DNA from 2 places in the Paenibacillus sonchi genome. Region 2 is predicted to be linked to the other one. Evidence: predicted binding sites of a transcription regulator. Region 2 holds the regulator's gene; the other holds the start of a gene.
What was found. The regulator CtsR, encoded in region 2, represses protease genes until heat stress. The targets are predictions, from matches to a motif close to ATGGTCAATAAAGGTCAAACA.
Positions count from the first base shown of each region.

Region 1 (15,694 bases), 850 kb from region 2:
AGTAACGGAGGCGCTCAGTCAGCAAAATTTTTAGTTGACACAAAATACCAATCCATGTAAATTGTATTTACTTAGATAAGATACCCACTAGGGGAGCCTGAATAGGCTGAGACGGGATAACTGATTCCCGGACCCTTGAACCTGATCTGGATCATACCAGCGTAGGAAAGTGGAGTCGGACCTTTTTTAGCGCAGCCTTCTTTGGCTGTTCCTGAATAAAGCCGCTCCAGGTGGAGCGGCTTTTTGAATTATAAGAATTTATAGACTTGGCGCTATAAGTTATCCTTATTAATTCTCGCTGAAACGGTACCCTCCTTATGCAAGGACGGTGCAGCCGTTTCTGCTTGCTGCGTGATTATCTTATCTGCATATTGCTCATAGGGCATAGAGGAGGAGATAAGAATGTCAGATTCAGTAAAGAAGGAAGAGGTTAATCTTTCAGGATTCCCCGCGAGCCGGAAGGTGTATGTAGAGGGCTCACGCCCGGACATTCAGGTTCCGATGCGTGAAATCTGTCTTAGCCGGACTGAGGGCGTGGCGGGAGATTCGGACAATGCGCCGCTGCGTGTCTATGATACCAGCGGGATTTATACGGACGACGGACAAGAGACCGATATCCGCAGGGGCCTTCCGCCGCACCGGTTATGCTGGATTGCGGAACGCGGAGATTCGGAAGAATACGCCGGGAGAGCCGTGCAGCCCAGGGATAACGGAAGGACTGTGGACGGGTTGCCGGAAGAAGGCTTTGCCGGCTTGAAGCGGCGCCCGTTAAGAGCGCGTGAGGGCCGCAATGTCACCCAGCTGCACTATGCGCGGCAGGGGATCATTACACCGGAGATGGAGTATATCGCCATCCGTGAGAACACCCGGCCTGAATTTGTAAGGGACGAGGTCGCGGCAGGCCGGGCCATTATTCCTTCCAATCTCAACCATCCCGAGAGTGAGCCGATGATCATCGGGCGTAATTTCCTGGTCAAGATCAATGCGAACATTGGAAATTCTGCCGTATCTTCATCCATCGATGAAGAAGTGGAGAAGATGAGGTGGGCAACACGCTGGGGAGCCGATACGATTATGGACCTCTCCACCGGTGCAAAAATCCATGCCACCCGCGAATGGATTATCCGCAACTCGCCGGTTCCAATCGGTACAGTGCCCATCTATCAGGCGCTGGAGAAGGTAAAAGGAATCGCTGAGGATTTGACCTGGGAGCTGTACCGCGACACGCTCATTGAACAGGCGGAGCAAGGCGTGGATTACTTCACCATTCATGCCGGGGTGCTGAAGCGCTATATTCCCCTTACGGCCGGCAGAATGACAGGAATTGTCTCACGGGGGGGTTCCATTATGGCGGCCTGGTGCCTTGCCCATGACCAGGAGAACTTTTTATATACGCATTTTGAGGAGATTTGCGAGATTATGAAAACCTATGATGTCGCCTTTTCCCTGGGAGACGGACTCCGCCCGGGCTCCATCGCCGATGCCAATGATGAGGCCCAGTTTGCTGAACTGGAGACGCTGGGGGAGCTGACGGCGCTGGCCTGGAAGCATGACGTTCAGGTGATGGTGGAAGGTCCAGGCCATGTGCCGATGCACAAGATCAAGGAGAATATGGATAAGCAGCTGGAGCTTTGCCGGGAAGCGCCTTTTTACACACTCGGCCCGCTGACCACGGATATTGCCCCCGGCTATGACCATATTACATCGGCAATCGGTGCGGCGATGATCGGCTGGTTCGGGACAGCAATGCTCTGCTACGTTACCCCGAAGGAGCATCTGGGCCTGCCGAACAAGAACGATGTGCGTGAAGGTGTCATTACTTACAAAATCGCTGCACATGCCGCTGACTTGGCCAAGGGGCATCCGGGCGCGCAGGATCGGGACAACGCACTCTCCAAGGCGCGGTTCGAGTTCCGGTGGCGTGACCAGTTCCACTTGTCGCTGGACCCGGAACGCGCGCTGGAGTACCATGATGAGACGCTTCCGGCGGAAGGCGCCAAAACAGCGCATTTCTGCTCGATGTGCGGCCCCAAATTCTGCAGCATGCGGATCTCGCACGATATCCGCAATTCGTCCAGGCTGAGCAGAATGCTATAACCTGCAGCAACCTTTCCGAGAGGCTGTTTCCGACGCTATAACATGCGGAGGGGCAGCTTTTTTCTATATACATGTCATTCCGTATCCACGTGGCAATTCAATCATTTGGCAGCTTAATTAAGTTTGTGAATTTGTGATTGCAATCACAATCCGGCTCTATGCCCTATGCTAAGCTGATGTTGAGAAAGGTTATCAATTAGCCCGAGGTTAAGCTGCAGGAGGAGAGCGCAATGAGCAAAAGCCTTAACATGGATGAGTCCATATTTGAGCTGGTCAGCCGTTATCCGGAGGTCGTAGATATTATGGTGGAGCTGGGGTTCCGCGATATCACCAAGCCAGGCATGCTGCAGACGGCAGGCCGGTTCATGACCCTGTCCAAAGGAATCACAATGAAGAAAATGAATCGCGAAATCGTCCGGCAAGCTTTTGAACGCCATGGCTTCGAGATTATTGAATAGAGGAGAGAGTACTATGAGCGAACTGATCAACAACCGGGAAGTGGATGTTCCCGAGCAGACACGCCGCCAAGCCATGCTTAGGGAAATTATCAAGGAGCTGCATGCCGGAAAAAGTGTGGAGGAAGTCAAGGCGCGTTTTGCAGAAGCGGTAGGCGATGTTACGGTAGCGGAAATTTCGGCTATGGAGCATTCACTGATGACGGAAGAGGGGATTCCTGTAGAGGAGGTGCAGCGCCTGTGCTCTGTGCACACGGCCATTTTCAAAGGGTCGATCCAGGAGATTCACCGGTCCAATAAACCGGAGGAACAGCCGGGGCATCCCGTACACACCTTCAAGCTGGAGAACCGCGAGATTGAACGTCTTGTGAACTTCCGCCTCCAGCTGCATACCGATAAATTCCTAAGAAGCGGCACGGAGGAGATAAGGTTCAAGCTGCTGGAGGATCTGAGCCTGCTGCTCGATCTCGACAAGCACTACAGCCGCAAAGAGAATCTGCTGTTTCCCTATCTTGAGAAATACGGCATCTATGGTCCCACCAAGGTGATGTGGGGAGTGGATGACGGTATCCGCAGCATGATTAAGCAGGCCAAAGCCGCGCTCAGTTCTTACAACGGGGAAGCCGAGGAGCTTGGTGCTCTGCTGGCGAACATTATTCAGGAAGTAAATGAAATGATCTTTAAGGAAGAAAACATCCTGCTGCCGATGGCGCTCGATAAGCTGACTGAGGATGAATGGGTCAAAATCGCCCGCGAAAGCGATGAAATCGGCTTCTGCCTGGCTGCGCCCGAGCAGGAATGGATTCCTGAACGTGCCCCGGAACCGGAAGGCGCGGCAGCGCCAGCGCAGGAGGGGGAGTGGCTCCTCAGGGCTTTATCCGCTTCGAAACGGGCCTGTTGTCGCTGCATCAGCTGGAAACAGTGCTGAACCATTTGCCGGTCGACCTGACGTTTATTGACGAAAATGACGTAGTCCGCTACTTCTCGCATGGCAAAGAGCGTATTTTTGCCCGCACCAAGGCGGTCATTGGACGCACCGTGCAGAACTGCCATCCGCCGCAAAGCGTGCACGTGGTAGAAAAGCTATTGGCCGATTTCAAGGCAGGCCGCAAGGATGCTGAGGATTTCTGGATTGCCATCAAAGATAAATTTATTTACATCCGTTATTTCGCTGTCCGTGATGAAGCGGGACAATACATGGGCACGCTTGAATTCACCCAGAATATCGCGCCGATCCGCGCACTGGAGGGGCAAAAACGGATTTTGTCGGAATAGCGCATAGTTCAAACGTCTGGAGAAACGGAAGCCGCCTCTTTTGGAGGACGGCCAAGCCGTTTCTTTTTGCATAAAAAAATACCAGCCGCCTTATATGCCCGGGTGTGCCGCCTTTCCTTGACCGCAGGGGTACCTTCTATTATAGTGGGTACGTAGGATTAACTATTTTAGCATAGAAAAAGGTGGCTTGTTACATGTCTGAAAGTATCTACGTTGGCGTTGACTTAGGTGGAACCACGATTAAGGTTGGAATCTGCAATGCCGAAGGGAACCTGCTGCATACCTATGAGGGGCCTACGGGGACTGCGGATGGCGTCGATGCCGTCATCGATAATATCGAAAAGTATGTGCGTCAGATTGTGGAGGACTCCCCGTACTCTTGGGATCAGCTTGCCGGTGTAGGAGCGGGCCTGGCCGGGTTTACGAATATTCGTGAAGGAATTATCATCCTTGCGCCTAACATAGGTTTTAGAGATGTGCCGATCCGATCCATTCTGGAAGGTCGTTTGAACAAGCCAGTCAAAATAGACAATGACGCCAATGTGGCTGCGCTGGGCGAGGCCTGGAGCGGCGCGGGACGCGGTGTGGAGAACTGTGTGTGCTACACGCTGGGCACCGGTGTCGGCGGCGGAATTATTATTAACGGCAAGGTGTATCAAGGGTTTGCAGGACTTGCCGGCGAGCTTGGGCATATTTCTGTTGTGCCTGACCTGGAAGCTATTCAATGCGGCTGTGGCAATATGGGCTGCCTGGAAACGGTTTCCTCTGCTACGGGTATTATCCGCATGGCTAATGATGCTGTAAGCCGCGGCGACCGCACCTCGCTGTCCATGGTAGAGAAGATCGCAGCCAAAGAGGTATTTGATGCGGCTAAGGCCGGAGACGAAGTGGCTCTGCGGATTGTGAACCGTGCTGCCTTCTATCTGGGCAAATCCATGGCTGCTGTTGCAGCGGTGCTGAATCCCGAAGTGTTTATCATCGGCGGCGGTGTTTCCAAAGCCGGAGACATTCTCTTTGACGAGGTCCGCCGCGTGTTCGCCAAGCTGGCTCCGGCCCCGCTGCAGACCGGTGTGACAATCGTGCCTGCCGAGCTGGGAAATGATGCGGGTATTATCGGTGCCGCAGGTCTTTTGCTGCGTTCTTAAGCAGCTGGAATTATTCATATACTATGGATAGGGAGGGGGCGCTTCGATGACCGAATTGGAACAATCACCGCCCGGTGGAGCCACCCTGATTATTATTACGGGCATGTCAGGTGCAGGCAAGACAATTGCTGTGCAGAGCCTGGAAGATCTCGGATTCTTCTGTGTGGATAATTTGCCGCCGGTGCTGATTCCCAAGTTCGCCGAGCTGATAGAGCAGTCGAAAGGGAAAATTGCCAAGGTGGCGCTCGTTATCGATTTGCGCGGCAGAGAGTTTTTCACAGCTTTGTCGGAATCGCTATCCTATATCAAGGATGAGTCTACGATCGGCTTCGAAATTCTGTTCCTGGATGCAACGGATTCCGTACTGGTACAGCGCTATAAGGAGAGCCGGCGGCATCACCCGCTGGCACCCAAAGGCATGCCGCTTGACGGCATCCGTCTGGAACGCCAAATGCTGGAGGAGCTGAAGAATTCAGCTACCCTGTGTTTGGATACCAGCAGCATGAAGCCGGTTCAGCTGAAGGAAAGGATCGTCTCACGCTTTTCCCATTTGGGCAAAAGCACCCTTTCCGTCAACATTACCTCGTTTGGCTTCAAATACGGGATTCCGATCGACGCAGACCTCGTGTTTGATGTCCGCTTTTTGCCTAATCCGCATTATGTGGATCAGCTGCGGCCTAAGACGGGCCAGGACAGCGAAGTATACGATTATGTAATGAAATGGCCGGAAACACAGGTATTTCTGACCAAACTGCTGGATATGCTTCATTTCCTGATTCCGCAATACCGGAAAGAAGGCAAGTCCCAGATTATTATCGGCATTGGCTGCACAGGCGGCAAACACCGCTCTGTGGCGATATCCGAATATCTGGGCAAGATGCTGGGGGTTAGCGAGACGGAAGCGGTAGCGGTCAGCCACCGGGATTCCGAGCGTGATCGGCATTAAGAGAGAAGGGATCAATAGTGGCTGAAGAACAAGGACAGCGTCCGCGTATCGTCGTCATGGGTGGGGGTACGGGGTTGTCTGTTATGCTTCGCGGTTTGAAGGAAAAGCCGCTTGATATTACAGCGATAGTGACTGTGGCGGATGACGGGGGAAGTTCCGGCATACTGCGCAGTGAACTGCAAATGCCGCCCCCGGCGATATCCGCAATGTACTGACAGCAATGGCTGATGTAGAACCGCTTATGGCCCAGATCATGAGATACCGCTTCAGCAGCGGTGAAGGGTTAGCCGGGCACAGCCTGGGGAATCTGATTCTGGCGGCGCTTACGGATATTTCCGGCGATTTCGTTACTGCAGTCCGGGAGCTTAGCCGGTTATTCGCCGTGCGCGGCCGGGTGCTGCCTGCTGCCGGTGAAGCCGTAGTGCTGCATGCCGAGATGGCCGACGGCTCCATTATCACCGGCGAGTCCAAAATTCCGGAAGCCGGCGGTGTCATCAAACGGGTCTTCCTGGAGCCGGAGGATGTTGAGCCGCTGCCGGAGGCCCTGGAGGCGATCCGCAATGCCGACGCCATCCTGTGCGGTCCGGGCAGCCTGTATACGAGCATCCTGCCCAATCTGCTTGTACCTAAGCTGGCGGAGGCCATTGTAGCCTCGGATGCGATCAAAATTTTTGTCTGCAACGTGATGACCCAGCCCGGAGAAACGGACAACTATACCGTCAGCGACCACCTTCAGGCTGTCTATGACCATGTTGGATTGCATTTATTCGATTATGTGATCGTGAACGACGGGGAAATTCCCGAGCAGGTGCAGGTCAAGTATGCGGAAAAGGGTGCCCGTCCGGTACAGCTTGACCGTGAGATCGTGGATGGCAACGGGTATAAGGTTATTGCTGACAAGCTGGTATTATTCAAGACCTATCTGAGGCATGATACAGATAAGCTCAGTCATCATATTTACCAGCTTGTGCAGGACTGGACTTCCAGATAAGTTCATTTAGGAACATGAAAGAGGTGAGCCCCTTGTCTTTTGCGGCCCTTACCAAAAAAGAGCTGACGATGGTGGAGAGCCAGCCTTGCTGCGAGAAAGCGGAGATGTCCGCGCTGATCCGGATGAACGGTTCCGTGCAGCTTTCAAGCAAAAAGGTAGTTCTCGACATTTCGACGGAGAACGCCGCGATTGCAAGGCGGGTATATTCTTTACTTAAGAAATATTACCAGGTCCATATCGAGCTGCTCGTGCGTAAAAAAATGCGTTTGAAGAAGAATAACGTCTATATCGTCCGAATTCCAAGCCGTGTCCAGGAGATCCTTAAGGACTTGCGGATCGTCTCCGAGGGCTTCATCTTCACCGATGGGATCGATCCGGAGATTATCGGCAAGAACTGCTGCAAGCGCGCTTATCTGCGCGGGGCATTTATGGCTGGAGGTTCGGTCAACAATCCGGAAGGGTCTTCCTACCATCTGGAGATCGCTTCGATGTATGAGGAGCACTGCAAGGCTCTGGTGGAGCTGGCGGGTGAGTTTCATCTGAATGCCCGCTGCATCGAGCGTAAAAAAGGCTTCATTCTGTACATCAAGGAAGGCGAGAAGATTATCGAGTTCCTGAGTCTGATCGGTGCCCATCAAGCGTTGTTCAAGTTCGAGGATGTGCGGATTATGCGCGATATGCGCAATTCCGTCAACCGGATCGTCAACTGCGAAACGGCGAACCTCAACAAGACCATCAGCGCGGCGGTGCGTCAGATCGAGAACATCAAGCTGCTGCAGCGTGAAGTGGGACTGGAAAGCCTGCCGGATAAGCTGCGCGAGGTAGCCGAGATCAGACTGGCACACCCGGATATTAACCTTAAGGAAGTCGGCGAAATGCTGAAGGGTACGGTAAGTAAATCGGGAGTAAACCACCGTCTGCGCAAAATTGACGAGCTGGCGGATAAGGTCCGGGGCGGCTGAATATTTTTTTCTAGTGCGGTTGAGGTTATAATGATATAATATTATAAAATTAATGTGAAATTTTTGGGCAGATCTCAAATAGGGGGTAAGCGTTTCATGACAAAGCACCCGGTAGTTGTACGGTTGAAGACGGGTCTTCACGCTCGGCCGGCAGCATTGTTCGTGCAGGAAGCTAACAAATTCTCGTCGGAGATATTCGTTGAAAAAGACGATAAAAAAGTGAACGCTAAAAGCATCATGGGTATTATGAGCCTGGCGATCAGTTCCGGCACGGAGATTTTTATCAGCGCGGATGGCGCCGATGCGGATCAAGCTGTAACCGCTTTGACAAGTCTTGTCAGCAAAGAAGAGCTTGAGAACCAGTAATTGTTGCAGGACCGTACTTTTAAAATGGTATGACAAAAAGCCCTTTGGGGCTTTTTTTAATTAATTTTTTTACGCAACCCATTAACGCTATGCAACTTTTGGCAAGCCACTCCGTCTAGAGGGTACATAACAACAATTTCAATTAACGAAAGGGGATGGCAAACATGAAGGCATGGAGTAAAAAGCTCGGAGCAGTAATGCTGGCAGGAAGTTTGATGATTGGAGGTATGGCTTTGGGTGGAGTGATTCAAGGTCCTGAAAAGGCTTACGCCGCCGAGGATGTCCAGAGAAATGTTGTGAGTGTCATCGGCAAGGGTGAACTCTCGCTCAAGCCGGATGTCGTTTATCTGTCGATTGGGGTTAACGCTACGGCAGCATCAGCGGAAGAAGCACAGAAGATCATTGGAGGCAAGATCAGTAAGATTTCAGCATTGCTGAAGACGACTTGGGGCATTGCAGACAAGGACATTCAGAGCACACAATTCATCGTGCAGCCGAACTACACTTATAATGAAAAAGAGGGTCAGCAGATCAAAGGGTATATTGCCCAGCATTCGCTGAAGGTCACCTATCGTGATCTGAACAAGGTCGGACAGCTGCTCGATGCGGCTTCCGCGGCAGGAGCGAACAACATCGGAAATACCCAGTTTGCAATCGAAAATCCTTCCGCCTTAGAAGCGCAGGTGATTGAGAAAGCCATGGCAAATGCGGATGCAAAAGCCGGAGTTATTGCCAAAGCAGCCAAACGGAGCCTGGGACAGGTGATTGCGGTCACACAGAGCGATGACGGCAATAACCCGGTCGTCTATATGGAGAATGCGGCGATGGCCAAATCATCGGCAGATGCTGCCGGAGGCACCTACGTTGAACCCGGGGAAGTCAGAGTCTCAACCCAGCTTAGCGTAATGTATGAGCTGAAATAAACAAAACTCGTCAAGAGGCGCTTCTTCTGCTGGGCACAGCGGAGAGCAGTGCCTCTTTTTATTTTTTGGCTGCGAATGGTTGCGAAATCTCTCATTTTGTTTAAAGAAATGTAATAAGCAGACCTGGAATCACCGGCGAAGCTTAAAATATTGTAAGGGGCTTTGTAACAACCGCCATCTCTAATGTCTTTATAATGGGAAGAGTGAATGGGGGCAGCAAGCAAGCTGTCGCTTCGATATTATGGAAATCACATCAAGGCTATCAACATACCAGCGGAAGGGGATACTATTATGAAGAACATGAAGAAGAAGCAGGCCCGTAAATGGGGCGCAGGCATTGTGGCAGCAGGAGTTTTACTCGGTGGAGGGCTGTTGCCCGCAGAGGCCGGTCAGGCTGCAGCAGCAGCGGTACAGGCGGTACAGTCCAAAGCCGGTCAATCCCTGGTTGTGCTGAAGGTGAACGGGACGATTACCCCGCAGACCGGTATGGTCCGTGAGGGTAAAGTCTGGGTTCCGGTTACGTTTCTGCGGGATTCCCTCGGCATGCCTTTAACCTACGATAAAGCGGAAAAAGCCTATACGATCGGCAAAGGAACAGCTAAGGTTAAGCTGACAGTCTCTGAATACGAGAACTCCATCTCGGTCAATAACTTTTATCTGAATGAGTATGAGGGCAAAAACATCAATAACCGCTTGTTTGTTCCATTTGATCTGATCAGCGATTTTCTGGGATACAAAGGGGATTGGAATGCGGCTTCGGGCCGGCTGAATGTGGTCAGCAAACCGCAAAATGCGATCACCATCAAGACGGAGAGCATCGTCAAGGACCATAAAGACGCACCGGTCAAGCTGGACTACCCGCAGGTGTCCGGACTGGCCAATGCCGCGGCGCAGAAAACAATCAATGACACGATCAAGCAGACCTTTACCAAGTTTGCAGCCGAAGCGGAAAAAGAAATTGCGAACAAACCTTCAGATGACCGGCCCTATGAATATGACGGCGGATACGTGATTACTTACAACCAGGACGGCATCCTAAGCCTTATTACGCAGCACTACGAGTACAACGGAGGGGCTCATGGTATGACCTACCGCAATGCGTTTACCTTCTCTCTGAAGGATGGCAAACGTCTGCTGATCGGGGATGTGCTGAAGGCCAACCCTAACTATAAAAAAGAGCTAAATGCCAAGCTGTCCAAGCTGATTAAGGCGGACGGCGGCTACCTGGGCGGTTTCAACGGCCTTAACACGGAGAAGAACTTTTATGTGAAAGACGGGAAAATGGTCGTCTTCTTCCAGCTCTATGAATACACTGCATATGCGGCCGGGTTCCCTCAGTTTGAGTTCACCTTTAAGGAATTGCTGCCGTCCGGCAGCAGCCCGTTCGCTGGACTGAAATAGAACAATTTGTGATAAAAGGGCAGATTAGCCCGCTCCGCAGATGCCGTGTATGGACACCTTCCGGTTACCTAATGCCTTTCCTGTTCATAAGCTGAAAGAGAAACCAGCTTATTGCGGGGAGGAAAGAAGAGATGAGCTATCAGTACACGGCCATTGGCGATTCCTTAACGACCGGATTCGGGGCGCTGCCTGGCAACGGATTTGTGCCGGTGTACCGCAGAATGGCTGAGGGGCGGTTGCGCGAGCCCGTAGGCGCTATGAATCTTGGCATCAATGGATTAACTACGGCTGCGCTGGAGCAGCGTCTGGGCAGTGACCCCATATTCCGCCAGTCCATCCGGAATGCAGAGATCATTACTTTGTCGATTGGCGGGAACGATCTGATCAAGGCAGCCAAAGCTGTGTCATTTCGTCCGGGTGATCTGTCTCCTGCGCTGGCAAGGGCGCTCCGCGAATGCAAAAGAAATTTCGGTGGGATTATGGGTTCGCTCCGGCAATTGAAGTACGGCAGCCGACAGCCCTGTATCATCCGTATAGTAGGGCTTTATAATCCCTATCCTCAGCTAACGGAAGCGACAGACTGGGTGCGCCAGTTTAACGCCTTTGCTGCGGGCTACAGCAGCGGTGTATGCGGGTTTGCCTCCATCTATCATGAGTTTGCCGGCAATGAGCGCAGCCTGCTGTCCCTGGATCATGTGCATCCCAATGGGCGAGGTTACCGTGTAATCGCCGGTAAGCTGGATTCTCTGGGTTACGGGCGGCTGGGATGACATACAGTTAAGCAAACACAGAAGAGGCTGCACCGGACCATTGGTCCGGGCAGCCTCTTCTTGTGTTTGCTTGGATTTTAGACGCCTGAAGGAAGCGTCTTTTCGATAACCTTATCGACAATACCATATTCCGCTGCATCAACAGCACTCATAAAGTAGTCGCGGTCTGTATCCTTCTCGATGCGTTCCAGCGGCTGGCCGGTACGTTCTGCCAGGATATGGTTCAGCTTGTCGCGAAGCTTAAGGATACGGCGGGCGCGGATTTCGATGTCCGTAGCCTGTCCTTGAGCACCGCCCAGCGGCTGGTGAATCATAATTTCACTGTTTGGCAGCGCGAAGCGTTTGCCCTTGGCACCGGCATTCAGCAGGAAGGCTCCCATGGAAGCGGCCATGCCCACACAAATCGTGGAAACATCCGGTTTGATGTACTGCATTGTATCAAATATAGCCATTCCGGCTGTAATGGAACCGCCAGGGCTGTTCACATACAGGTGAATGTCCTTATCCGGATCCTCGGCAGCCAGGAAGAGCATTTGTGCAATGATGGAATTGGCTACCACGTCATTAACCTCCGTTCCGAGGAAAATGATGCGGTCCTTCAGCAGGCGGGAATAGATGTCATAAGCGCGCTCGCCGCGGTTGCTCTGTTCTACTACCATAGGAATATAACTCACGTGGAAAACCTCCTTGAATTGGTTCTTCGAATGTGTTCATTGTTACTGTTACCGTAATAACCACATGATAAACAAATTCAAACAAAAAGTCAAAGAAAGTCAAACTTAGTTAATAAAAAAAGAGCCAACCAGCGGCTCTTTGGTTAAATACTATAAGTGAGCATTGCTAAATTATGTACAAAAAAGAAATTAATGGCGCGCCCGCCAAGAATCGAACTTGGATCTCAGGCTTCGGAGGCCTACGTCATATCCATTGGACCACGGGCGCAACAAAAATTATTATAATCTATTTATGGCTCAATTGCAACGGAATAATTCTGGCTGTTGCAAAAATATCTTCTTCAGGCCCTCCTTTGGTATCTAGTTTTGGAGCGGATTTATGTATGCAAATTGCAGGGCTTTCAGGACCTTCCTTCATGCGGCAGATGTATAAGATGAAAAGAGGTTGAGAATTATACTCTCGGAAGACTTGCACTCCGCGTAATATTTGGGTAGAATATGGGTGGGACTTAAAAAGTTAACCCGGGACGTTTTAAGACCATGGACAAGGGAATAAGAGGAAGACGAAGTTGCAGGAGTGAAAGCATGCGTAATTTATTAGAAATCCAAAAGCAGCTTCTGCCTGATCTCATGGAAACCCTTAAGAGACGTTACACGATTCTGCATCAGATCATGCTGTCCGATATTATTGGGCGCAGAACGCTGGCCGCTTCGCTTGATATGACCGAGCGGGTACTGCGCGCCGAGACGGATCTTCTGAAATCGCAAGGGCTCATTGAGATCGAGAGCGTAGGCATGCGCGTAAGCGATGCCGGACGCAGACTGCTTGACCTGCTGGAGCCCATCGCCAAGAGCCTGTTTGGCCTGGATGATCTGGAGGAGAAAATTCGTACAACGTATGGTCTGAACAAAGTTATTGTTGTACCCGGTGATTGCGAAACGTCGCCGTTCACCAAGCGTGAACTGGGACGCGCGGGCGCCAAAGCATTGCTCGGCGTACTGCGTTCCGAAGATACTGTTGCCGTTACAGGGGGTTCGACACTCGCTGAAATGGCGGACCAGCTCACACTACCAATCCCCCTTTCCTACAAGAATGCCTGGGTTGTCCCGGCACGTGGAGGGCTGGGTGAGAGCATGGAAATTCAGGCCAATACGATTGCTTCAACAATGGCCAAGAGGATTGGAGCCAATTACCGCCTCCTCCATGTACCTGATTTACTAAGTGAAGATGCGTACCAGTCATTGGCGCTCGACTTCAACATAGGGGAGATCGTGCAAATCATCCGCAGATCGCGTATTATTGTGCATGGTATTGGAGATGCCATGGAAATGACCCGCCGCCGTAAGCTGGATGAGGCAACCATCGCTGAAATCCAGGAAGAAGGAGCGGTTGCCGAATCGTTCGGCTATTATTTTAACGAAGAGGGTCAGGTTGTCCATACCATGCTGACTATGGGGCTCCGCCTGGAAGATATTATCCGCACCGAAGTGGTTATCGGTATTGCTGGCGGCAAACGCAAGGCAAAAGCAATTCATGCGATGCTGCGCTTTGGGCAGGAGGATATCCTCGTTACCGATGAGGCGGCTGCTGTCGAAATCGGCAAGGAAATTGATAATCAGAACCATACGGTCCTATAGTTCCCAATATATGGGGGGCAAGTCAAGGTATTATGCATTATACTTAACATTGTTGTCTTGACAAGCTTAACGGCTTGTCTTGAATAAATAAAACGAAATCTAGGAGGAACTATTCAATGAGTGTAAAAGTTGGTATTAACGGTTTTGGACGTATTGGACGCCTTGCATTCCGCCGTATTCAAAATGTAGAAGGTATCGAAGTGGTAGCCATCAACGACTTGACTGATGCTAAGATGCTTGCTCATTTGCTTAAATATGATACAACTCAAGGTAAATTCCAGGGAGAAGTTGAAGTACATGACGGCTTCTTCAAAGTGAACGGCAAAGAAGTTAAGGTTCTGGCGAACCGCAACCCGGAAGAACTGCCTTGGGGTGACCTCGGCGTTGACATCGTTCTGGAGTGCACAGGTTTCTTCACAACTAAAGAAGCAGCTGAGAAGCACCTGAAAGGCGGAGCTAAAAAAGTAGTAATCTCCGCTCCAGCTACCGGCGACATGAAGACCGTTGTATACAACGTTAACCATGACGTACTGGATGGTACTGAAACTGTTATCTCCGGCGCATCTTGCACAACTAACTGCCTGGCTCCAATGGCAAAAGTCCTGAACGACAAGTTCGGAATCGTTGAAGGCTTGATGACTACTATCCACGCTTACACCGGCGACCAGAACACACTGGATGCTCCACACGCTAAAGGCGACTTCAGACGCGCCCGCGCTGCTGCTGAGAACATCGTTCCTAACACTACCGGTGCTGCCAAAGCTATCGGTCTGGTAATTCCTGCACTGAAAGGCAAGCTGGACGGCGCAGCACAACGTGTGCCTGTAGCTACTGGTTCCCTGACTGAGCTGGTTACTGTTCTTGAAAAGAACGTTACTGTTGAAGAACTGAACGCAGCGATGAAAGCAGCTTCCGACCCAGACACTTATGGCTACACTGAAGATGAAATCGTATCTTCCGACATCAAGGGTATGACTTTCGGTTCCCTGTTCGATGCTACACAGACTAAGGTTATGACTGTTGGCGACAAACAACTGGTTAAAACTGTTGCTTGGTACGACAATGAAATGTCCTACACTGCACAGCTCGTTCGCACTTTGGAACACTTCGCTAAGCTGGCTAAGTAATACCGATTTCCCATAAGCGGCATCTATAGAGCGGAAACAGAAGTTCCTTGTTTCCGCTCTTTCTAAATGGATTCGTGAATGACCAATTTTGGGTGTGGAGGAAAAGTAATCATGAACAAAAAAAGTGTCCGTGATGTAGAAGTAAAAGGCAAACGCGTATTCGTGCGTGTCGATTTCAACGTGCCAGTGGAAGACGGCAAGATCACTGATGATACCCGTATCCGCGAAACCCTTCCAACGATTAAATACCTGATTGAGAACGGTGCAAAGGTCATTCTGGCCAGTCACATGGGCCGTCCTAAAGGCCAATTCGTAGATTCCATGCGCCTTACTGTTGCTGCTGTGCGTCTGTCCGAGCTGCTCGGCAAACCGGTGGCTAAGGCTGATGAAGCAATCGGCGAAGCCGTAAAAGCAAAAATCGCTGAACTGAAAGACGGCGATGTGCTTGTGCTTGAGAATGTCCGTTTCTATCCGGGCGAAGAAAAGAACGATCCTGAACTGGCTAAGCAGTTCGCGGAACTGGCTGACCTGTTCGTTAATGATGCATTCGGCGCGGCTCACCGTGCACATGCTTCCACAGAAGGCATCGCTCACTTCCTGCCGGCTGTATCGGGCCTGCTGATGGAGAAAGAACTGAATGTTCTGGGCAAAGCTCTTTCCAATCCGGAACGTCCTTTCACTGCCATCATCGGCGGCTCTAAAGTGAAAGACAAAATTGACGTTATCGACAACCTGCTGACTCTGGCTGACAACGTTCTGATCGGCGGCGGCCTGTCCTACACGTTCACCAAAGCTCAAGGCTACGAAATCGGAAACTCGCTGGTAGACAACGATAAGATCGATGCGGCTCTCGGATTTATCGAGAAGGCCAAAAAACTGGGCAAAAACTTCGTGCTTCCGGTTGACGTTGTTGTAGCTGACAAG
Region 1 is NZ_CP068595.1:2,036,771-2,052,464, forward strand. It holds gene trxB (thioredoxin-disulfide reductase) at 1-5, shown strand, start outside; TPP riboswitch at 80-185, shown strand; gene thiC (phosphomethylpyrimidine synthase ThiC) at 403-2,097, shown strand; gene JI735_RS09485 (DUF1858 domain-containing protein) at 2,328-2,555, shown strand; partial or broken gene JI735_RS09490 (DUF438 domain-containing protein) at 2,569-3,827, shown strand; gene JI735_RS09495 (ROK family glucokinase) at 4,022-4,972, shown strand; gene rapZ (RNase adapter RapZ) at 5,019-5,918, shown strand; partial or broken gene JI735_RS09505 (gluconeogenesis factor YvcK family protein) at 5,975-6,909, shown strand; gene whiA (DNA-binding protein WhiA) at 6,942-7,871, shown strand; gene JI735_RS09515 (HPr family phosphocarrier protein) at 7,968-8,237, shown strand; gene JI735_RS09520 (SIMPL domain-containing protein) at 8,402-9,160, shown strand; gene JI735_RS09525 (PdaC/SigV domain-containing protein) at 9,452-10,561, shown strand; gene JI735_RS09530 (GDSL-type esterase/lipase family protein) at 10,693-11,331, shown strand; gene clpP (ATP-dependent Clp endopeptidase proteolytic subunit ClpP) at 11,409-12,005, opposite strand; tRNA gene JI735_RS09540 (tRNA-Arg) at 12,199-12,273, opposite strand; gene JI735_RS09545 (sugar-binding transcriptional regulator) at 12,591-13,643, shown strand; gene gap (type I glyceraldehyde-3-phosphate dehydrogenase) at 13,760-14,770, shown strand; gene JI735_RS09555 (phosphoglycerate kinase) at 14,882-15,694, shown strand, end outside.
Region 1: a site for CtsR is predicted at 12,091-12,111, ahead of clpP (ATP-dependent Clp endopeptidase proteolytic subunit ClpP). Genes of this name have one in related genera too.

Region 2 (15,694 bases):
ATCAGGTTCCGCCGTCCAAAACGGTCCGCAAGCGGCCCGCCAAAGAATGTGCCAACCGCACCGGCAGCCAGGTACATAAAAATGTAGATCTGGGCATCATCAATGGTCATCCCATAATTCTTCATTAAGTAGAAGGCATAGTAGCCACCAATGGAGGCGCCGTACCAGGAACGGACAAATACAAGGAAGACCAGAATAATAGTGGCGGTCAAAATGCTTTTGCTGCGTGCAGGATCAATCGTTCGTGCAGCAGATTTTTTACGGAAGGTATATCCTTCGTTCAGCATTTTCCGGTACCATTTGGCCACATAGGTCTGAACAGCGATGCCAGCTGCCGCAATGACAGTGAAACCGAGCGCGCCCATCTGACCAAACGGGATGAATACCCATTTCATCAAGAGTGGACCCAGGGACTGTCCGGCGTTGCCGCCAACCTGAAAGATGGATTGGGATAATCCCTTTCGCTGACCCGCAGCCATATGAGCCACGCGCATCCCTTCCGGATGGAACGCAGCCGACCCGAATCCGACAAGTATCACTGAAAAGATCACGAGCGCATAATTGCCGGCAAAAGCGAGCAGGAACACTCCGGCAAAAGTGCAGCACATTCCCAGCGGCAGCAGGATAGGCCGTGGCGTTCGGTCAGCGGCATAGCCTATAACAGGCTGAATCACTGAGGACGTAATGTTCAGGGCAAAAGCGATCCATCCCACTTGAGCATAAGAAAGCAGCATATTGTCCTTCAGGATAGGAAACATGGCCGGGATCAGCGCTTGAATAGAATCATTAAATAAATGAACAAAGCTGACAGCGAGCAAAATACGGTAAATAGTAGCCTGCTGCAGGTGGCGCTGATCCTGCTCTTCCTTGATTATTGGTGCTGTGGACGATATGGTCTTATTATTCATCAGTTCTCCTTTCCGAGCTGGTTAATAATGTGAGTGATTGCTGGCTTTCATTAAGCTTTATTTTAGCCATAAGTATTGTATTATGGAAATCAATTTGTGCCCTATCCGTACTAATTATGCGCCAGTTCATTTATTTATAAAAAAAGCTTGCAATCATCCTAGTGGCGTGATATATTATCTCTTGTGCTTATGAGGCATCGACGCTGAATGAATGAGCGTAGAAGAAATAAGTTGACAAGATACAATGAAACATGATATGATCTAATTCCTGCGCTTGACACGAAGTGTTTAGATGACGGGAGCAAGTTCTTTGAAAACTGAACAAATGGAACGCGTTAATTTTTAAGAGATTCATATAATGAATCGTCAGTTTCAAAATGAGCTATCGCTCTTTTAATAACATTTCGGATGGTTATTTTCTTGGAGCAATTCAAGGAAGCGGCCACTCGAAAAAACCTTATTGGAGAGTTTGATCCTGGCTCAGGACGAACGCTGGCGGCGTGCCTAATACATGCAAGTCGAGCGGAGTTTATCCTTCGGGGTAAGCTTAGCGGCGGACGGGTGAGTAACACGTAGGCAACCTACCCTCTAGACTGGGATAACTACCGGAAACGGTAGCTAATACCGGATAATTCCTTGACCCACCTGGGTTTGGGATGAAAGGCGGAGCAATCTGCTGCTAGAGGATGGGCCTGCGGCGCATTAGCTAGTTGGTGGGGTAACGGCCTACCAAGGCGACGATGCGTAGCCGACCTGAGAGGGTGAACGGCCACACTGGGACTGAGACACGGCCCAGACTCCTACGGGAGGCAGCAGTAGGGAATCTTCCGCAATGGGCGAAAGCCTGACGGAGCAACGCCGCGTGAGTGATGAAGGTTTTCGGATCGTAAAGCTCTGTTGCCAGGGAAGAACGTCCGGTAGAGTAACTGCTGCCGGAGTGACGGTACCTGAGAAGAAAGCCCCGGCTAACTACGTGCCAGCAGCCGCGGTAATACGTAGGGGGCAAGCGTTGTCCGGAATTATTGGGCGTAAAGCGCGCGCAGGCGGCTGCTTAAGTCTGGTGTTTAAACCTTGGGCTCAACCTGGGGTCGCACTGGAAACTGGGCAGCTTGAGTACAGAAGAGGAAAGTGGAATTCCACGTGTAGCGGTGAAATGCGTAGAGATGTGGAGGAACACCAGTGGCGAAGGCGACTTTCTGGGCTGTAACTGACGCTGAGGCGCGAAAGCGTGGGGAGCAAACAGGATTAGATACCCTGGTAGTCCACGCCGTAAACGATGAGTGCTAGGTGTTAGGGGTTTCGATACCCTTGGTGCCGAAGTTAACACAGTAAGCACTCCGCCTGGGGAGTACGGTCGCAAGACTGAAACTCAAAGGAATTGACGGGGACCCGCACAAGCAGTGGAGTATGTGGTTTAATTCGAAGCAACGCGAAGAACCTTACCAGGTCTTGACATCCAACTAACGAAGCAGAGATGCATCAGGTGCCCTTCGGGGAAAGTTGAGACAGGTGGTGCATGGTTGTCGTCAGCTCGTGTCGTGAGATGTTGGGTTAAGTCCCGCAACGAGCGCAACCCTTGACTTTAGTTGCCAGCAGGTCAAGCTGGGCACTCTAGAGTGACTGCCGGTGACAAACCGGAGGAAGGTGGGGATGACGTCAAATCATCATGCCCCTTATGACCTGGGCTACACACGTACTACAATGGCCGGTACAACGGGAAGCGAAGCCGCGAGGTGGAGCCAATCCCAGCAAAGCCGGTCTCAGTTCGGATTGCAGGCTGCAACTCGCCTGCATGAAGTCGGAATTGCTAGTAATCGCGGATCAGCATGCCGCGGTGAATACGTTCCCGGGTCTTGTACACACCGCCCGTCACACCACGAGAGTTTACAACACCCGAAGTCGGTGGGGTAACCCGCAAGGGGGCCAGCCGCCGAAGGTGGGGTAGATGATTGGGGTGAAGTCGTAACAAGGTAGCCGTATCGGAAGGTGCGGCTGGATCACCTCCTTTCTATGGAGAATCGTCACCTGAAACGGTGACATTCAAATCGGAAGTGTAAGCTTCCAGATACTTAACGCGTATCCATTTGTTCGGTTTTGATGGAATTTGCGGGGCCATAGCTCAGCTGGGAGAGCGCCTGCCTTGCAAGCAGGAGGTCAGCGGTTCGATCCCGCTTGGCTCCACCAACAAACTTCATCTATTTGTTATGTCTTGAATATCTGTTGTGATTAACGGAGTTTCTCGTTAAGAGTAACAGAACCTTGATCCTTGAAAACTGGATACCGAAACGAAAATGCGTTTTAGAACATTCCTTTAAGCTGAACTTGTGTAAGCAAGTGAAGAATTAATAGTGATGCTAAGCGAAGATTTTCGATTGTGCAGCGACTTTTGAGTGGAAATCCCCTTGTGAATGGTGCAAGCCGTGAACAGGACCTGCGCTCAAGCGGAGCGAACAAGCGAAATGTCGGAGCGATGGTTAAGCTAATAAGAGCACACGGAGGATGCCTAGGCGCCAGGAGCCGACGAAGGACGTGGCGAACAACGAAACTGCCTCGGGGAGCTGTAAGCAAGCTTTGATCCGGGGGTGTCCGAATGGGGAAACCCGGCTGTGGTAATTCGCAGTCACTCACATCTGAATTCATAGGGTGTGAAGAGGCAGACCAGGGGAACTGAAACATCTAAGTACCCTGAGGAAGAGAAAACAATAGTGATTCCGTCAGTAGCGGCGAGCGAACGCGGAACAGCCTAAACCAAGGAGCTTGCTCCTTGGGGTTGTGGGACGTCTCACATGGAGTTACAAAGGAACCGGGTAGGCGAAGAGGTCTGGAAAGGCCCGCGATAGAGGTAAAAGCCCTGTACCCTAAACCCTGTTCCCTCCGAGACGGATCCCGAGTAGTGCGGGGCACGTGAAACCCCGTATGAATCCGGCAGGACCATCTGCTAAGGCTAAATACTACCTGGCGACCGATAGTGAAACAGTACCGTGAGGGAAAGGTGAAAAGCACCCCGGAAGGGGAGTGAAATAGAACCTGAAACCGTGTGCTTACAAAAAGTCAGAGCCCATTTTAGGGGTGATGGCGTGCCTTTTGTAGAATGAACCGGCGAGTTACGTTTAACATGCAAGGTTAAGGTGAGAAGCCGGAGCCGCAGCGAAAGCGAGTCTGAATAGGGCGATTAAGTATGTGGACGTAGACCCGAAACCGTGTGATCTACCCCTGTCCAGGGTGAAGGTGCGGTAACACGCACTGGAGGCCCGAACCCACGTACGTTGAAAAGTGCGGGGATGAGGTGGGGGTAGCGGAGAAATTCCAATCGAACTCGGAGATAGCTGGTTCTCCCCGAAATAGCTTTAGGGCTAGCCTCGGTGAATGGAGTCGTGGAGGTAGAGCACTGATTGGGTGCGGGGCCCGCAAGGGTTACCAAGCTCAGTCAAACTCCGAATGCCATGGACTTCTTGCCGGGAGTCAGACAGTGAGTGCTAAGATCCATTGTCAAAAGGGAAACAGCCCAGACCATCAGCTAAGGTCCCCAAGTGTGTGTTAAGTGGGAAAGGATGTGGAGTTGCACAGACAACCAGGATGTTGGCTTAGAAGCAGCCACCATTGAAAGAGTGCGTAATAGCTCACTGGTCGAGTGACTCTGCGCCGAAAATGTAACGGGGCTAAACACACCACCGAAGCTATGGCTTGATGCTTTGCATCAGGGGTAGGGGAGCGTTGTGTATACATTGAAGGTGTACCGTAAGGAGCGCTGGAGCGTACACAAGTGAGAATGCCGGTATGAGTAACGAAAAGATCAGTGAGAATCTGATCCGCCGAAAGCCCAAGGTTTCCTGAGGAAGGCTCGTCCGCTCAGGGTAAGTCGGGACCTAAGGCGAGGCCGACAGGCGTAGTCGAAGGACAACAGTTTGAAATTACTGTACCACCGTAATCCGCTATGAGCGATGGGGTGACGCAGGAGGGTAGTGACGCGGACTGATGGATGTCCGTCCAAGCAGTGAGGCTGGTGTGTAGGCAAATCCGCACACCGAAAGGCTGGGCTGTGATGGGGAGCGAAAATTACAGTAGCGAAGGTCATGATCTCACACTGCCAAGAAAAGCCTCTAGCCAGGAGAAGGTGCCCGTACCGCAAACCGACACAGGTAGGCGAGAAGAGAATTCTAAGGCGCGCGGAAGAACTCTCGTTAAGGAACTCGGCAAAATGACCCCGTAACTTCGGGAGAAGGGGTGCCTCGGTAGGGTGAATAGCCCGAGGGGGCCGCAGTGAAAAGGCCCAAGCGACTGTTTAGCAAAAACACAGGTCTGTGCGAAGCCGCAAGGCGAAGTATACGGGCTGACGCCTGCCCGGTGCTGGAAGGTTAAGGGGAGCGGTTAGGAGGCAACTCCGAAGCTGTGAACCGAAGCCCCAGTAAACGGCGGCCGTAACTATAACGGTCCTAAGGTAGCGAAATTCCTTGTCAGGTAAATTCTGACCCGCACGAATGGCGTAACGACTTGGGCGCTGTCTCAACGAGAGATCCGGTGAAATTTTAATACCTGTGAAGATGCAGGTTACCCGCGACAAGACGGAAAGACCCCATGGAGCTTTACTGCAGCTTGATATTGAATTTGGGTACGATCTGTACAGGATAGGTGGGAGCCGTAGAAGCCGGAGCGCAAGCTTCGGTGGAGGCGCCGTTGGGATACCACCCTGATCGTATCTAGGTTCTAACCTGGTACCCTGAGCGGGTACGGGGACCGTGTCAGGCGGGCAGTTTGACTGGGGCGGTCGCCTCCTAAAGAGTAACGGAGGCGTTCAAAGGTTCCCTCAGAATGGTTGGAAATCATTCGAAGAGTGCAAAGGCAGAAGGGAGCTTGACTGCGAGACCTACAAGTCGAGCAGGGACGAAAGTCGGACTTAGTGATCCGGTGGTACCGCATGGAAGGGCCATCGCTCAACGGATAAAAGCTACCCTGGGGATAACAGGCTTATCTCCCCCAAGAGTCCACATCGACGGGGAGGTTTGGCACCTCGATGTCGGCTCATCGCATCCTGGGGCTGAAGTAGGTCCCAAGGGTTGGGCTGTTCGCCCATTAAAGCGGTACGCGAGCTGGGTTCAGAACGTCGTGAGACAGTTCGGTCCCTATCTGTCGTGGGCGCAGGAAATTTGAGAGGAGCTGTCCTTAGTACGAGAGGACCGGGATGGACGTACCGCTGGTGCACCAGTTGTTCCGCCAGGAGCATGGCTGGGTAGCTACGTACGGACGGGATAAGCGCTGAAAGCATCTAAGCGTGAAGCCCCCCTCAAGATGAGATTTCCCAATACGTAAGACCCCTTGAAGACGACGAGGTAGATAGGTTGGAGGTGGAAGCACGGCAACGTGTGGAGCTGACCAATACTAATCGGTCGAGGGCTTATCCAATAAACTAAAATGCAAATTTCGTTTCGGATTCAGTTTTCAGGAATCAAATTCCTGAAGCATTTACGCTGTAAATGCCCGTTTGGTGGCGATAGCGGAGGGGTTCCACGCGTACCCATCCCGAACACGACCGTTAAGCCCTCCAGCGCCGATGGTACTTGGACCGAAGGGTCCTGGGAGAGTAGGACGCCGCCAAGCACATGACCACTGTTGAGTTATTGACAGTGGCTTTTTTGCGTTGTGCAGGGTTGTGGAAAAGCTGTGGATAATTTTCAGCAATTTCCGAAAAGTTGCACACATGTGGATACAATTGCAGTAAGCCATCTATACACTGAATTTCCTGTTTAAATACACAAGAATGTGGATGAGTCAAGAGAAAACCCTAATAATTCACGGTTTTTGTGGATAAAAAGTGGATTATGTGGATAATGTTCCGGAAATGGTGGATAACTTTTTGAGGGATGTATAATACCGGGTGGATATGATTTGTTTTGTGTTTTATCTGTGGATAACTTGTGGGAATTCTGATTTTCTCCGGCAGAATAGCGCTAAGGCGTTTTGCTTGCTATACTCACGTAGAGAGCACTAATACTAACTTTGATGAGGTGAGCGGAAGTGGAAATCAGGCAATTGCATTCTGAGGAATTTGAAGCGAGCTTGAGCTTGTCCGAATATGCTTTTAAATATAAGGTTGCCGATGAAGACAGAGCTGAAGCCAGACAGAAGTTTAGACCGGAAAGAGTATGGGGAGTCTTTGAAGACGGGACGCTGGGCGCTCAATTGAAATTGCTTCCGCTTCAGGCCTACATACAAGGCAAAGTATTTCCTATGGGTGGAATAGCCGGAGTATCCACATGGCCGGAGAACCGCAGGCAGGGGCTTGTGGCCAAGCTTTTATCACATACGCTGCAAACGATGAACGACTCGGGACAGACATTGTCTTTTCTGCATCCGTTTTTGATTCCCTTTTACCGTAAGTTCGGCTGGGAGGTCTACTGTGAGTATAAAAAGTATTCTATCCCTGTGGACAAATTTCCGCGAAAAACTGAAATTCAGGGCAGTATAAAACGTGATTCTGCCGCTCTGGAAATACTGGAAGGGCTGTACAGCCGGTTTGCCGCTGAATACAATGGAACTCTGCAGCGTGATCAGGAGTGGTGGAAGCAAAGGGTATTGGATTCGGACACGCATCACGGTGTTTTTTACTCAGAGCTTGGTGAGCCGGAAGGCTATGTGCTGTATAAAATAGTCAACAATGAACTGGTTATTGATGAATTTATTTTTTTGAACGAACAGGCGCGTAAAGGCTTGTGGACATTTCTGGCTAACCACGATTCGATGATTACCGGTGCTTCGCTCAAGCTGGTGCCCGCTGATGATATCCTACCTTATTTGCTCCCAGACCCGCGGATTCCGCAGGAGAATTATCCATACTTTATGGCGCGGATTGTGAATGCGCGGGCCTTTATAGAGAACTTTACCTTCCGGAGCCGTAACAGCCTTGAGAGTAGAACCCTGTATATTGAAGATGAGCATGCCCCTTGGAATAACGGGTTGTGGTTATGGAGTGTGGCCGGGAATGGTGCGTCAACGTTAGAGCGTCTGGATGGTGAACAGGCTGCTGCTGATTGCAGCTGCACCATTGGAGCACTCACAGTGATGTTGCTGGGTTACAAACGGCCTGTAGAACTGGCGAAGTACGGACAGCTTAATGCAAGCCCGTCCGGGCTTGAATGGCTGGAAGAGGTTATTCCTCAAGCCAAAACAGCGCTGTTTGATTTTTTCTGATCCTGCAGTTTAGGGCTCTCCCGGCTTCGAGAAGAAGCTTGGGGGGCTTTTTACAATCGCTTTATTCGCCTCTTGTTGAGAAAGAAGGGAATACAATGGGCAAAAAAAGTAAAAAATAAAAGCAACCCCTTGGAATTCAGTGAGAATGTGTTATAATATGAAAAAAGTCAAAGAAAGTCAAAGTCAACGCAGCTCGGAATCAGTTCTCTGATGAGAGGCAACAACATGGTGGCAGGCTCTTCATGGATGGCTTTTTTGGTATACCTCCGGCTTGATGCTGTATGAAGCTTAACGCCGGGTTCACTCCGATTCGGGCTGATGCACTTGGGTTAAGTTCTTAGAGATCATTGCCGGACGGAAGTGCAACAAGAGGGACTATAAGTTTTGAACACTGGAGGATGAGTGATGCGTAATATCTCTGATATTATCGAACAATATCTGAAGAATATTTTGCATGAAAGTCCCGAAGGTACGGTGGAAATTCAGCGCAATGACCTGGCGGACCAGTTCTCATGCGTACCGTCTCAGATCAATTATGTCATCAGTACACGTTTTACTTTGGAAAAGGGCTATGTAGTTGAGAGCAAGCGCGGCGGCGGCGGCTATATTCGGATTCAGCGTTTCGAGCTCCCGCAGAATGTGGCACTGTATGCCCATCTCAATTCTACAATAGGAAAGGATATCGATCAAAATTCCGCCGAAGGACTGATTTATCAGCTGGAGGAGGCCCGGTTTCTAACCAAGCGTGAAGCGTGTCTCATGCGCGCCGCTGTTTCCCGGGAATGCCTGACGGTTAATCTGCCGTACCGGGATGAGATTCGTGCCAAGCTAATGAAGGCCATGCTAATCTCCTTATTGGGCAAATAACGGTCAAATCTGAAGGAGGGACACCGCTTATGCTTTGCCAGGAATGCGGGGTCAAACCGGCGACACTCCACTTCACCAAAATTGTGAACGGGGAGAAGACGGAATTTCATATTTGTGAAAGCTGTGCGCGTGAAAAAGGGGAGCTGATTCCGGGAACTGCTGGAGGGTTCTCTATCCACAGCCTGCTGTCAGGTCTCTTGGATCTGGAAGGAGCCGGCAAGGAAAAAAATGCGGCAGCCCAGACTGTACAGGGTCTGCGATGTGAGAATTGCGGCATGACTTATTCCCAGTTCAGCAAGCTTGGGCGTTTTGGCTGCAGCTCCTGTTATAAATATTTTGACAGCACGCTGGACCCGCTCTTCAGACGGGTGCATGGCAGCACCGCTCATGTCGGCAAGCTTCCCAAACGTGCCGGAGCACAGATCATGTGCAAACGCAAAATTGATGAGCTGAAGCAGGAGCTCCAGCAAAGTATCGCAGAAGAGGAATTTGAGACTGCAGCTGAGCTGAGGGACCAGATCCGAAAACTTGAAAAAGAAATGCCGCAAGAGTAAAGTCTTTGATATATAGGGGGGATAAGACATGTCAAGTCTCCGGTTTACCGAACAAGCCCTTAGTGACTGGATGCGCTGCGGAGGCAGCCATTCCGAGATTGTCATCAGCAGCCGGATGCGGATCGCCCGCAATCTGGAGCACCTTCCCTTCCCTTTGCTGGCTTCGGCAGAGCAGTCGGAAGAGGTGATGAAGCAGCTTGCTCCTGTTTTTCAGGGGGAAGCAGCCGCGGATTTCGGCAGCTTTCAACTGCTGAAGCTGGATGAGCTCGATGAGCTGGACAAAAAAGTGCTTGTGGAGAAGCACCTCATCAGCCCTAATCTGGCCAATGACTCCCGGGGCGGTGCAGTGATCCTGAACGAGGATGAGTCGGTCAGCATCATGATCAATGAAGAAGACCATCTGCGCATCCAGTGCCTGTTCCCTGGTCTGCAGGTTAGAGAGGCTTGGGTAAGGGCGACAGCCATTGATGATATTTTTGAGGGCTCGGTCAATTACGCCTTTGATGACCGAAGAGGGTATTTGACCAGTTGTCCCACGAATGTAGGTACAGGGCTTCGCGCCTCGGTGATGGTGCATTTGCCTGCACTTGTCATGACTCACCAGATCAACCGGATTTTATCCGCAGTGAATCAGGTGGGACTCACAGTAAGAGGAATTTACGGTGAAGGCAGCGAAGCAGTAGGGAACATCTTTCAGATTTCCAACCAAATTACGCTTGGGCAGACGGAAAATGAGATCATCGAGAATCTGCACAGCGTAGTCACCCAGATTATTGAACATGAGCGTAATGCCCGGGAGCGGCTGCTGGCCGATTCCGCTTTGCGGATTACGGACAGAATCAAACGTTCCTACGGGATTTTGTCTTATGCAGCGGTGATGGAGCTGAAGGAGTCCGCACAGCGGCTCTCTGACCTAAGGCTGGGAGTCGATCTTGGGATTCTGGAAGGACCGCCGATTTCAGTGCTCAACGAGCTGAATGTGAAGACACAGCCGGGCTTTCTGCAAAAGATGTTCGGAGACGAGATGACAGCCACCGAACGCGATATGTACCGGGCGAAGCTGCTCCGGGAGACACTGGGATCACAACATTAATTATAGATATTTATTATCCGTGGAGGTGCAGGAGATATGATGTTTGGAAGATTTACGGAACGCGCACAAAAGGTGCTCGCACTGGCGCAGGAAGAAGCCGTTCGTTTGGGACATAACAACATTGGGACAGAACATATTTTGCTCGGACTGATTCGTGAAGGAGACGGCATCGCCGCCAAGGCTTTGATTGGTCTGGGTCTGGGTCTTGAGAAAATCCAGGACGAAGTGGAAACACTGATCGGCCGGGGACAAGAACAGCCTACAAACATTGCTTATACTCCTCGTGCCAAAAAGGTTATCGAACTGTCGATGGATGAAGCCCGCAAGCTGGGCCACACTTATGTCGGAACAGAGCATATTCTGCTCGGACTGATCCGTGAAGGCGAGGGCGTAGCCGCCCGTGTGCTCAATAACCTCGGAATCAGCCTGAATAAAGCCCGCCAGCAGGTGCTTCAGCTTCTGGGCAGCAGCGAAGCTACTTCGAGCCACAGCGGGACTCCAGCCAATGTCAGCACGCCTACGCTGGATGGCCTGGCCCGTGATTTGACCGCTTATGCCAAAGACGGCAACCTTGATCCGGTCATTGGCCGCAGCAAGGAGATTGAGCGTGTGATTCAGGTGCTCAGCCGCCGGACCAAAAACAATCCGGTGCTGATTGGTGAACCCGGGGTAGGTAAAACAGCGATCGCCGAAGGCTTGGCACAGAAGATCATCAACAACGAAATTCCGGAAACTCTGCGTGACAAACGCGTAATGACCCTGGATATGGGTTCTGTGGTTGCCGGCACAAAATACCGCGGTGAGTTCGAAGACCGCCTCAAAAAAATTATGGATGAGATTCGCCAGGCAGGGAACATTGTGCTCTTCATTGATGAGCTGCATACCCTGATCGGCGCAGGCGGTGCGGAAGGCGCCATTGACGCTTCCAACATTCTGAAGCCTGCACTCGCCCGTGGAGAGCTGCAATGCATTGGTGCTACCACGCTGGATGAATACCGCAAATACATTGAGAAGGATGCCGCGCTAGAGCGCCGGTTCCAGCCGATCACGGTGGATCAGCCTTCTCCGGAAGAAGCCGTGCAAATTCTCTACGGTCTGCGTGACCGCTATGAAGCCCATCACCGGGTGAAGATCACAGATGAAGCCATTGTGGAAGCTGTGAAGCTTTCCGACCGCTATATTTCTGACCGCTTCCTGCCGGATAAGGCCATTGACCTGATTGATGAAGCAGGTTCCAAGGTAAGACTTAATTCTTACACTATCCCGCCAAATCTGAAGGAACTGGAAATGCGCCTGGACGATATCCGCAAGGAAAAGGATTCCGCTGTGCAAAGCCAAGAATTCGAGAAAGCAGCTGCACTGCGCGATACCGAACAGAAAATCCGTGAGGAACTGGATACTACCAAAAACCAATGGAAAGAAAAACAGGGACGTACCGATTCCCAGGTAACGCCAGAGGATATCGCTCAGGTGGTTGCCAGCTGGACAGGTATTCCTGTCAGCAAGCTGAAGGAAGAAGAAACGGACCGGCTGCTGAATATGGAAGCTCTGCTCCATGAACGTGTCATTGGCCAGGACGAAGCCGTGAAGGCTGTCAGCCGGGCACTGCGCCGGGCGCGTGCAGGTCTTAAAGACCCGAAACGTCCAATGGGTTCCTTCATCTTCCTTGGACCAACCGGGGTAGGTAAAACCGAGCTGGCCCGTGCGCTTGCCGAAGCAATGTTCGGTGATGAAAATGCGGTTGTCCGTATCGATATGTCGGAGTACATGGAGAAGCATTCCACTTCCCGTCTGGTCGGAGCGCCTCCAGGGTATGTCGGCTATGAAGAAGGCGGACAATTGACCGAGAAGGTCCGCCGCAAGCCATACTCTGTAGTGCTCCTGGACGAAATTGAGAAGGCGCATCCGGAGGTATTCAATATTCTGCTGCAGGTGCTGGAAGACGGCCGTTTGACCGATTCCAAAGGCCGTGTAGTCGACTTCCGCAACACTCTGATCATTCTGACCTCCAACGTTGGGGCGCAGGCAATCAAGAAGAATTCGACGCTTGGATTTACAGCGGTGCAGGATGCAGGAGCGGATTACAACAACATGAAGGGCAAAGTCATGGAAGAACTCAAGAAGAGCTTCCGCCCTGAGTTCCTGAACCGTATTGACGAAATCATTGTCTTCCACTCCCTGGAAGAAAAGCATATTGCCGAAATCGTCACGCTCATGTCCGATGAATTGCGCAAGCGGCTGCGTGAATATGATGTGGACTTTATGCTTACAGATGGCGCTAAGGCCTTCCTGGCCAAAGAAGGCTACGATCCTGCCTTTGGTGCCCGTCCGCTGCGCCGGGCCATCCAAAAGCATATCGAAGACCGTCTTTCCGAAGAGCTGCTGAAGGGCAACATCAAGAAGGGGGATTCCCTCAAGATTGATGAAGTAAACGGTGAGCTTGTGGTAACCACAGTGGAACCGCCGGTAGCCGTCACTCCGGAAAAAGAGGTTGGAACCGAATAACAGCTGCGTACTTGAAACAAAGCTCCCGCTCCTCCGTATAGAGGAGCGGGAGCTTTTTTGAATATAATAAAATTCGCGTCATATACCGATGTTTAATTAAGCTATGTTTCAGGAAGGTTAATGAGAAGGTTGTAAAAAAGTAGATCATAAGTGACCTTCCGTTCAGTGTGCAGAAATGGTAAACTTTGAGTATGAGTAAATTATCCGCAATTTTAGTCAGTTCAGACTGATAGGAGCACACATGGCTAAACCAAAAACGAAATTTTTCTGCACCGAATGCGGCTATGAATCGCCGAAGTGGTTCGGTAAGTGTCCCGGCTGCCAGGCATGGAATTCCATGGTGGAAGAGACGGAAAGCGTAGTTAAAACACAAGGTATGACTGCACCGATTTTTCAGAGTAAAGAAAAGGCGCAATCGATCATAAATATAGAAAGTGATAAGGAGCCGCGTATCCTGACAGGCATTGGTGAGCTTAACCGTGTGCTTGGGGGAGGAATTGTGCCCGGCTCGCTGGTGCTGGTAGGCGGTGATCCAGGGATCGGTAAATCGACGCTCCTGCTGCAGACCTCCCATGCGCTGACCACCCAGGGATTGCGTGTACTGTATATTTCAGGAGAAGAGTCCGTCCGGCAAACAAAGCTGCGTGCAGATCGCCTAGGGGCGCTGTCGGCAGAGCTGTATGTGCTGTGTGAGACAAATATGGAGAGCATCGAAGAAGCCATTGAACAGATCCAGCCCCAATTTCTTGTCATTGACTCCATTCAGACCGTATTTATGCCGGAAGTGACAAGCGCACCCGGCAGTGTGACGCAGGTCCGGGAATGTACAACAAGGTTCATGCGGATTGCCAAAATTCGCGGAATTGCCACGGTTCTGGTAGGGCATGTGACCAAAGAGGGGGCTATTGCCGGACCGCGAATGCTGGAGCATATGGTCGATTGTGTGCTCTATTTTGAAGGGGAGCGGCATCACACGTACCGGTTGCTGCGAGCGGTCAAAAACCGGTTTGGTTCCACTAATGAGATTGGTATTTTTGAGATGGGGGAAATCGGGCTTACCGAGGTGGAGAATCCCTCCGAGCTCTTTTTGTCGGAGCGCCCGCTGGGAGTAGCCGGATCAGCCGTTGTTGCCAGTATGGAGGGCACCAGACCCGTGCTTGTCGAGCTTCAGGCGCTGGTAGCCGCCACCCATTTCCCTTCCCCGCGGCGGATGTGCACGGGCATGGATCATCAAAGAATGGCACTTATTATTGCGGTACTCGAGAAGCGGATGGGGATGTTTCTGCAGAACCAGGATGCATACCTCAATGTTGCTGGCGGGGTGAAGCTGGATGAACCAGCCATTGATCTGGCGGTTGCCGTCAGTATTGCTTCCAGCTTCCGTGATATATCGACAAAGCCTTACGATGTTTTTTTTGGCGAAGTTGGACTTACTGGAGAAGTGAGAGGGGTTTCCCGTGCGGAGACACGCGTCAAGGAGGCTGCTAAGCTGGGCTTCCGGAGAGTCATAATGCCCGAAAAAAGCATGAAAGGCTGGAAGCATCCGCAGGATATCCAGATTATTGGCGTCAGCACCGTAGCAGATGCACTAGCGGTCGCGTTAGATTAGGGGGCACTGAACAATGAAGGAATTAGAAAATATGAATGACCTGCTCAGAATGGCGGCGCCGGGAACACCCTTCCGGGAAGGCCTGGAGAATGTGCTTCGCGCGAAGACAGGCGCGCTTATTGTTGTCGGATATAGTCCTGAAGTGATGGAGGTTGTAGATGGCGGTTTTTCCATCAACTGTGATTTTTCGCCCAATTACTTATATGAGCTGGCCAAAATGGACGGCGCGATTATATTAAGCGAAGATTTGAAGCGGATTCTCTATGCGAATACACAGCTGATTCCTGATTCCTCCATCTCCTCCATCGAGACAGGCATCCGGCACCGGACAGCTGAGCGTGTTGCCAAGCAGACGGGCAAGCTTGTAGTTTCCATCTCCCAGCGGCGAAACATCATCACGCTCTATCAGGGCTCGATCCGGTATGCGCTCAAAGAAATCGGATCGATTCTGGCCAAGGCCAATCAGGCGATTCAAACGCTGGAAAAATATAGAGCCGTGCTCACACAAAGCCTGACTAATCTCTCCGCTTCGGAATATGAGGGGATTGTCACTGTAGCTGAGGTAGTCGGAGTGATACAGCGTGTGGAAATGGTGCTGCGGATTAAGATGGAGATCAAGCGCTATATCAATGAGCTTGGCAATGAAGGGCGTCTTATCAGTATGCAAATGGAAGAACTGGTTGGAAATACAGAGGAAGAAGCATGGCTTCTGTACAGAGACTATGCCAGAGAGGAGCAGGAGGACAAAATCCGCGAAATTATCGCCGGACTCAAACGCACCAGCGATGATGATCTCATGGACGATAATCATATTGCCCGTCTGCTTGGATATTCTTCTACGGCGATTTCTTCAGAGGAAGTGGTGACGCCGCGCGGATATCGTCTGCTGAACAAAATTCCGCGGCTGCCGAATGTGATCATCCACAATCTGGTTGAACGGTTTGAAATGCTGCCTAACCTGATGACGGCCAGC
Region 2 is NZ_CP068595.1:1,185,216-1,200,909, reverse strand. It holds gene JI735_RS05630 (MFS transporter) at 1-908, opposite strand, end outside; rRNA gene JI735_RS05625 (16S ribosomal RNA) at 1,366-2,916, shown strand; tRNA gene JI735_RS05620 (tRNA-Ala) at 3,017-3,092, shown strand; rRNA gene JI735_RS05615 (23S ribosomal RNA) at 3,381-6,308, shown strand; rRNA gene rrf (5S ribosomal RNA) at 6,387-6,503, shown strand; gene JI735_RS05605 (GNAT family N-acetyltransferase) at 6,921-8,093, shown strand; gene JI735_RS05600 (CtsR family transcriptional regulator) at 8,499-8,960, shown strand; gene JI735_RS05595 (protein-arginine kinase activator protein McsA) at 8,990-9,514, shown strand; gene JI735_RS05590 (protein-arginine kinase McsB) at 9,543-10,607, shown strand; gene clpC (ATP-dependent protease ATP-binding subunit ClpC) at 10,644-13,112, shown strand; gene radA (DNA repair protein RadA) at 13,354-14,721, shown strand; gene disA (DNA integrity scanning diadenylate cyclase DisA) at 14,735-15,694, shown strand, end outside.